DNA from 2 places in the Woeseia sp. D3-10 genome. Region 1 is predicted to be linked to the other one. Evidence: riboswitches for the same ligand, from Rfam matches in the RefSeq annotation. Region 1 holds a riboswitch; the other holds the start of a gene.
The links. Region 1 has a riboswitch for cyclic di-GMP ahead of AC0L8N_RS11670 (FAD-binding oxidoreductase). Riboswitches for the same ligand answer to the same signal wherever they lie in the genome.

Region 2: another riboswitch for cyclic di-GMP. It lies ahead of AC0L8N_RS04935 (M23 family metallopeptidase); the one in region 1 lies ahead of AC0L8N_RS11670 (FAD-binding oxidoreductase).

What each region holds. Positions count from the first base shown of each region.
Region 1 is NZ_JBVVTW010000007.1:2,540,957-2,545,137, forward strand. Features, by position in the region: gene AC0L8N_RS11660 (efflux RND transporter periplasmic adaptor subunit) at 1-60, opposite strand, end outside; gene AC0L8N_RS11665 (efflux RND transporter periplasmic adaptor subunit) at 91-1,164, opposite strand; gene AC0L8N_RS11670 (FAD-binding oxidoreductase) at 1,379-2,728, opposite strand; cyclic di-GMP riboswitch class I at 2,839-2,921, opposite strand; gene AC0L8N_RS11675 (autotransporter assembly complex protein TamA) at 3,173-4,181, shown strand, end outside.
Region 2 is NZ_JBVVTW010000007.1:932,694-936,874, forward strand. Features, by position in the region: gene secA (preprotein translocase subunit SecA) at 1-201, opposite strand, end outside; gene AC0L8N_RS04935 (M23 family metallopeptidase) at 476-1,411, opposite strand; cyclic di-GMP riboswitch class I at 1,531-1,618, opposite strand; gene AC0L8N_RS04940 (DciA family protein) at 1,722-2,030, shown strand; gene lpxC (UDP-3-O-acyl-N-acetylglucosamine deacetylase) at 2,032-2,940, opposite strand; gene ftsZ (cell division protein FtsZ) at 3,357-4,181, opposite strand, start outside.

The sequences.
Region 1 (4,181 bases):
TGGCTGGCACGCGGCCAGCAGCAGTGCCAGCAGAAGTCCTGAAGCCCGGTTGGCTGTCATCTCGTAACGCTCCCTCATTATTGTTATTTGCTAACGGCCCTGGTGGGCAACCGCAGAATCCATCGCAATGACGGCTGTTCCGTCGCGAACGCCCGCTGAGCCGTTGCTGATGACGACTTCACCAGCGGTGATGCCTTTGACTATCTGTACCAGTCCGCGATCCCTGACACCGGGAACGATTTCGCGCCGTTCCGCCAATCCGTTCTTGATTACATAGACGACGTGCATACCGTCTTCTTCTATGACGGCACTTTCAGGCAGGGCAACGGCATCCGCATGCTCTTCATAGCGGACACTGATTCTCGCGAACATGCCTGGTGCGAGTTCACCGTTGGTATTGTCCACGTAGGAAGTGACACGGAAGGTGCCATCACTACGGTCAACCACCGGGCTGATTCGATCAATCATCGCTGCGTATTCCCGACTTCCGGCGGCCTTCACCTGCAAGGTCAGCGGCAGTTCTACCTGGAAGTGTCGAAGCTCGTTTTGCGGCACACGAATGGTGGCCACCAGTTGCGTCGTGTCGCTGATGCGGAATGCAAGATCACCGGGCTTGAGGTACTGCCCGAGTTTTATGTCCCGGCTGCTGATGATCCCGTTGATGGGGGCACGGATTTCCGTGTAGCTGTAATTCAGCCGGTCCAGCTCCAGGGCGGCGGCCAACGCTTCAACGTCGTACTGCAGGCTGTCAAAAGACGCGGCGCTGATGAGGCCGTGCTCGTGCAGACGCTGCTGGCGGCGAAGCTCGGTACGGCGCAAAGTGAATTCGGCACCTGACTGCTCGACCTGCAGGGCCAGACGCTGGCCGTCGAGCCTTGCCAGTAACTGGCCTTGCACAACGCGGTCGCCTTCTTCGACCAACAGCTCGATTACCTCGCCGCTGACCCTTGCCGGCACGGCGGCGTCGCCGTCGGCACCCAATGTTGAGGTTGCTTGATAAGTGGCATATAAATCAGTGATATACGCACTTACGCCGCTCACCGGCAGTGGCGCTGTGGCGGTCTCGGCACTGGCCAGGCGAGCCTCACCCACACCACAGGCGGTTACCAGCGAAACGCAAACCGTTAGCAACGCTAAACGCACAAATGCTGATCTGGGAGGCATTGGATTGTCCTTGGTATGTTGGTGTTATAGTTGAGTATAACACTAAGTTCCGGAGGCGCAATGCCCAAGTCAACGCGTAAGACAGGACGTTCGCCACTGTCAATCAGATGCGCGGGAAGGCTGTTTGGATTGGAGCGGTCGGCGGGTGCGGCGTTCGGGCGCGCGAGTGCGGCCCGAGCCAGGCAGGCGTTGGCGTTGCCAGCCTCAGTTCACGCTAGAGAAAATACTGAGACAGAAACGGATTCATCATTCGGTTCTCCGGGTCCAGCCGACGGCGGATTTTTCGGAAAAACTCGATACGCTCACCGAAGATCTGCCGTGAGTGATCCTGAGAAAGGCTGCGGGACTGGTTAAACAACGGTATGCCGCCCCAGTGCTGGGCAAACTCGGCGAAGTCGATGGCAAAATCCTCCCAGCCGGCAGACTGCGTGGAAATAGCGCGCAACGCGATCATGGGTTCATCAAACATCGGCGACAGCAACGCCGATGAGTCGCGGTTCAAGCGAAAGCCCATTGTCGGCATATCGCAACGAAAGCCGTTCTCTTTATGTATGCGCTGACAGAAGTCCCGATAGGCCTGAACGACAATGGCGAAATCGTTGGCGGGAAACAGCCAGGTTGAGTAATTCATTTTTTGAGCATGGGCGATGCTTGCTTGCATGGTTGAGTTGCTGCCGTGTTCAACCAATCGGTTGTTGACCAGACCCTGAGTGATGCTGCTGATCTCGTCGATCAAACGGTAACGAACGCCGTTGACCGGCACGAGGTGCCGGAGGGATTTGAAGACGTGTGGCAACACCGTGCTTTCTCCCCAGTCCTTGATTCGCCACGGCAACCGTCCGCCGTCGGCGCTGCCGCTGTCGTGCCGGCGCAAGTCGAGATAGACCCGGTCACGGAAAGGCATCAGATAAAAGCGCACACCGGCCGGACTCCGGGCAATTTTGTCTGAAATAGCAGCGAATTCGCTGATCGTGCAGCGGCGGTGGCTGGCCGTGAACGGTCGCACCGGTCGCACTCGCAAGGTCAGTTCGTAGAGTACACCCAGCATGCCGTAGCTTAGCCGCAAGGCACTGAGCAAATTATTCTTGCTGGCATCAACTTCAAGTGGTGCGCCGCTAGGGGTGAGTAATCTTGCGCTGCAAAGTTGAGACGCGAACAGACTGCCTTCACCGCTCATGGCAGGACCAATACAGCCACTGGCGACGGCGCCGCCAACCGTTCGGTCCATCAGGTCGTGACAACCTTCCAGTTCGAGACCCTGGGACGCAAGCTCGGAGGCAAGGTCCCGTATGCGGACGCCGGGTTCAACAGTAACTGTGAAATTGTTGAGATTGACCTCACGAATCGCATTCAATGCGGTCAGATCAATCACTGTCCCTGCCGTCGTTGAATTGCAATCGGTAGACGCGCTGCCGGCACCGGCAGGCCGGAACGGTGGCAGGAAGTTGGCGCTGGGCGCGAAACAGCGAAACAACTCGCGTTCATCCTGAGGTTGAAACGTGCATGGCTTGGCCGTACCGCGCACGCGGAATGCACCTGATTGCCTGAGTATGTTTGCGCCCATCTCCCACTCCCTGCGGCACACGGAAAATGTCGGCAATTGGCGAGAGTCGCGAAGTTGTTCAACCGGCGGGAAGGGTCGGCGGCTGCCGCAGGCGCAAGACGCCTGAAACTGCTGGCAACCCCGCTGTCGTAGGTATCCCCTTAGACCGGTGGCTTTGCGACCCTGACTTTCGACAGGTGTGCCTTTATCAATTGATGGATGATCGTGGCACGGCCTCAGGGGCCTGTCAATTTGCCAGTCCGCACTTAGCTGTATGATGTTAAATCGCTTATGCACGGTAGGCTGGCCAGGTGAAGCCGAAACGGCATGTTCAGTCATTTGCCACCTGCGCAGCCGCCGATTTGCGGTATTGCTGTCGAAACTACATGCAGCCCGGATTTGTCCTATTACAATGCACGGCCCCTTGATCATGGTTAAGACATAGTGCGGTTACTCAGTTCACGAATGCGGCAGCGCCTGGCCTGGCTGTGCCTTGGTATTTCGCTCACACAGCCGGCCCTCGCCAACGAGCTGAATTATGTGGTGACCGGTATTTCAGATCCGTTGCTGAGCAATGTGCGGTTGCACCTCGAACGTTTTGGCTTTACCGGCAACAGCCGCGTGTCGGCCGGCCGCTTCGATGAGCTCAGCGAAGAAGCCCGAGAGCGGGTACGCGATGCGCTAAAACCGTACGGCTACTACCAGCCAGAAATAACGGCCACATTGGTTCCGGTCGATGGCGAGAACTGGCGCATGCGTGTGCAAGTCCGTCCCGGCGAACCGATGCGCATTGCCGTTGCCAATATTGAGCTCAAGGGCGACGGCGCTGACAATGCCGAGCTGCGCAACTGGAAGCGCAACTGGCCATTGCCCGCTGGTGCCGTGCTGAATCAACCCCGGTGGGAAGAACAGAAAAAGTCGCTGCTGATCGCAGCCGAAACTCAGGGCTACCTGCAGGCGCGTTTTACCGAGCAAAAAATTTCGGTGGACCTTGCAGCGAACGAAGCTCGTCTCGACCTTGTTATGGACAGTGGTCCTCAGGTGTTATTCGGTGACGTCATTTTTGAACAGGACATACTGAAGCCCTGGGTGCTCGAGAATGTGGCGCGCTTTGATTCGGGCACACCTTACAATGCGGAGCTGCTGGAGCAGTTTCGACTCGACTTGTGGCGTACTGGTTATTTCACTGACATTGAAGTGCGCGAAGAACGAATGTTCGAGCAATCACCGCCGGTGGTCAATCTGCACACCAAGCTTGAAGGCGATACAAAGAATACCTATCAGGGTTCTCTCGGCTATGGCACCGACACCGGAATTCGATTGCAGGGTTTGTGGAGCCGGCATCGTCTTTCTACCAAAGGTGATCGGATAGACGTCGGTACCGGCTATCGGGAAATTGATGACGAGTTTTCTATTCGTGCCGATTACCGCATCCCTCGCCGAACCGCACAACGTCAATACTGGGTAGCGAGCT
Region 2 (4,181 bases), 1.6 Mb from region 1:
GAATGCTTCTGGCAGCAGCTGGTCGAGTGTTGCCCCGTCCGCAAGGCGTTTCTTGAATTCTTCTGTCTTCGCAGCCAAGGCACCGTCATCCAGCGCTTTGACCCCCTCTTCCAAGTCGTTAATGCGTTTTACGACCTTGTACATCTGCCGTAACAGACGTTGATTTCGGCTACCAAAAAATCGAGTAAGAAAATTTGCCACTGAGGGCTCCTGCAAGAGGGTATTCAGCCGGAGGCGCTGCCGCCACGGCCACACACAAAGACCGGTATTTTACGTACTGACTGGAAATTTGCACCACGGATTACTCTGACTCAGACAAATTGCCGAACCGGGGTTCCGGCAACTACCGTCCAGAGCATCTGTTGTTATTGATTCAAGAAGGGGTTATGAGGCCAGAGGAGAAAATTCCAAGGGCCGTAAGGCTCAGCTGTCACACTTGGCATCGAGGACCTGTAAATGCCCGGAATACGGTGACTTACTCGGCGGAGCCCTTGCGAATGAACGACACGGGATTAACCCGTTGGCCGCGGTGCAGAACCTCAAAGTGCAAATTCGGCCCCGTTGCCCGACCGGTCTCGCCCATTAGAGCTACGGTCTGGCCTTTGCGGACTTCTTCACCCACAGCGACGAGGTTTTCCAAATTGTGCGCGTAGCGGGTCGCGTAGCCATTGCCGTGATTAATTTCAACTAACTGCCCATAGCCGTATCGTTTTGACGACCAGGTCACGACGCCGTCCGCAACCGCGACAATTTCCGCGCCTTCCTTGCCGGCGAAATCAACGCCGCGATGATTCGCCGTCTTGCCCGTGAACGGATCAGTACGGCGACCAAAATAGGAAGACATCCAGCCGGACTTGACCGGCATGCCATGCGGATAGACGCGGTCGTTCAGGTTCTGATTAAGTATCACCGACTCCAGAACGCCAAGCTGCGCCTCCCGGTTGTCGAGCTGCATAGCCAGGCCCTGCATGGCGGTCAATACTTCAGGTACCGCGACAGACGAACCGATGGAATCAGGTTCTTCGGGGCCGCCGAGGGCGGGGATGGCATCAAAATCAAATTCACCGTCGTCCAGGTCCGCCATTTCGGTCAGGCGGCGGCCGAGCGCATCCAGCCGGATCACGCGCGCATTCATCTGCCCAATGCGCAGCGCCAAAGCGTTCAGCGTATCTTCGGTTTCCTGCCGGGTTGTCAGAATGGCATCGCGTTGCAATTCAAGCTCGGCATTCAGAACAGCGGTGGTTTCCAGACTTACGCCGGAACCGTTCTGTACTGAGTAAAAATAGCCGCCAAGAAAAGCCGCTCCACAAAAACCACCAATTATCAGCGCTGCAAACAGCCCCGCGGTTGGGCCGGACAGGCTGATCTGTCGAGGTTTGCCAAACCCCTTGCCAAATATCACTACATTCATTAACTACGCCCCGGATGCGTATAGTCATAGGTACTTGCACTAACGAAACCACCGCAATCATGGCCCGGCTGCCAGTCGTGGCGCCGCGTCGTTTTTGTCAGCCTATGGTCGATGGTCACTTCGGTAGCCCCGCTGTCCTAGGACGAAGCGTCCCTTAGATCGGTGGTTTTGCGTCCCCGGCTTTCGGCGGGTATGCCCTTATCAAGGCGGTCAATATGCATAATGACGCTTTTCATTACAAGATCGCACGGCCAGAATGTCGAACCCGGTCACTTCTGGTCCGTTGAAAACGCCTAGCGCGTCACACTTCATGACTATTATTCGCCTCGATAAGCTGCTGAACTCATCGTCCTCTGGACGCCTCGACAAAATTATCCGTCGTGCGCGCCAGAATCAGGACCTCACGGACCTCATTAAATCGAGCCTGGACAAAGACTTAGCTGAAGTCGTGATATCAACCACCGTCCAGAAGGACGAACTGGTCGTGGTTGCCGCCAGCTCTGCGTGGGCGGCACGGCTGCGTTTCGAGACGGATGCGCTGTTGCGGGCCGCGCGCGCGCACGTGCCGGAAGTTGCGCGCTGTCAGGTTCGGGTGGCCCGACAGGAGTCGGGCACCTGACTCAGGCGTAGGCCGGAGTCGCGTAGGAGATAGGCGCTTTGGCCGCATCCTCGTAAGTGACCTCTTCCCAGGCCGTCGTATCAGCGAGCATGGCCCGCATCAGCTTGTTGTTCAGGTCGTGGCCCGACTTGTGCGCGGAGAATTCACCGATGACCGTGCGACCGAGCAGATAAATATCGCCAATCGCGTCCAGAATTTTGTGAATAACGAACTCATTCGCGTAACGCAGGCCGTCCTCGTTCAGGATGCGGTAGTCATCGAGCACGATAGCGTTGTCCATGCTGCCGCCGAGCGTCAGGTTTCGTTCGCGCAATGTTTCAACATCGCGCAGAAAGCAAAACGTGCGGGCCCGGCTGACTTCTTTTAAAAACGACGACGAGGAAAAATCGATCGAAGCGTGCTGACTGAGTTTATTGAAGACGGGGTGATTGAAGTCGATACCAAAATTGACTTTGAAGCCATTGAACGGCGTCAATTGCGCCCACTTGTCGCCTTCTTCAATGCGAATCTTGCGCTTGATGCGAACAAAGCGCTTCGCCGCGTTTTGCTCTTCAATACCGGCGGATTGCAGCAGGAATACAAACGGCGCCGCACTGCCATCCATGATGGGAACTTCCGGTGCCGACAAATCCACGTACACATTGTCGATGCCCAGACCCGCCAGTGCCGACATCAGGTGCTCAACGGTCGCGACTTTGACATCGCCTTTGACCAGGGTTGTGCCGAGCATGGTCTCGCCAACCAGCTTGGGATCTGCGGGAATATCCACCGGTTCGTCGAGGTCGACACGTCGAAAGGTAATGCCCGTGTTTTCCGCGGCCGGGCGCAAGGTCATGTAAACCTTCTCACCGGTATGCAGGCCCACGCCGGTGGCCCGAATGGCCGTTTTCAAAGTTCGTTGTCGCAACATTGCCACAAATTCTCGCTAAGCTGTCCGCGGCCGGTCCGTATCCATGTCGATCTCGAACGTCCGCTGGTTGTATGGGCTGCGTTGCAACCGTGGCTGCGGGCAGCAGAACACCGACTGGGTCAATTAGCCGGAAATGTCGTTCCCGTGTGGTTCATGTTGTAGAAACACCACTTATATTTCAATGGCTTACAGCCATTCTCTCATTCAAATTGGGCGAAAGATTAGCACACCGTCCATCAAGTTCAAGCCATTCACTCCGGTCGGCTACTCACAATCCAGCAAACAGGCTGCATCCGACTCCGAATATTGAACGTTGTTCCCCGTCAAAAGTGGCCGGCCCGATCATTCGGGCCGGCCACAGCGGAGGCACTGGCTCGTGCAGAGTGAGTGACACGAGCTTTATTGCGGCGACAGCTCTAGTCTGCCTGACGCCGTAAAAATGCCGGAATATCCAGCAAGTCGTCTTGCAATCCAGGCTCTTCCAGGCCATCACCTACCGCACGCTTGCGCTGTACGGTCGGCTTGTCCAGCGTGTGGTAGTTCGGCTCCGAAGACGGCGCCGGTGCCGGTGCCGGGGTCGGCGCGTCGTAACTGCGACGCACAACCCGCATTGGCGTATTTGCTTGCGCCATCTGCTTGCCGAGCCCGGTAGCTACAACCGTTACCCGAATCCGATCTCCCATGTCCGGGTCGATAACCGTGCCTACCACGACCGTCGCATCGTCCGATGCGAATTCCTTGATCGTGTTGCCCACTTCCTGGAATTCACCGATAGACAAATCCATTCCAGCAGTGACGTTAACCAAAATGCCGTTCGCACCGGCCAGATTAATGTCCTCAAGCAGCGGACTGGAAACCGCCATCTCAGCGGCTTCCCGTGCACGATCTTCGCCTGATGACGAACCCGAACCCATCATGGCCATGCCCATCTCCGCCATGACTGTCCGAACATCGGCAAAGTCGACGTTGATCAGACCGGGTCGCGTTATCAATTCGGCGATACCCTGCACAGCACCTTGCAGCACTTCATTTGCAGACCGGAACGCATCCAGCAAGGTCGTCTCGCCACCCAGTACCGACAACAACTTCTCGTTCGGAATGGTGATCAATGAATCAACGTACTTGCCGAGTTCGGCGATACCGTGATCGGCAATCATCATGCGTTTGCCGCCTTCCATGATGAAAGGCTTGGTCACGACGGCCACCGTCAAAATGCCCAGCTCTTTTGCCACCTGCGCGAC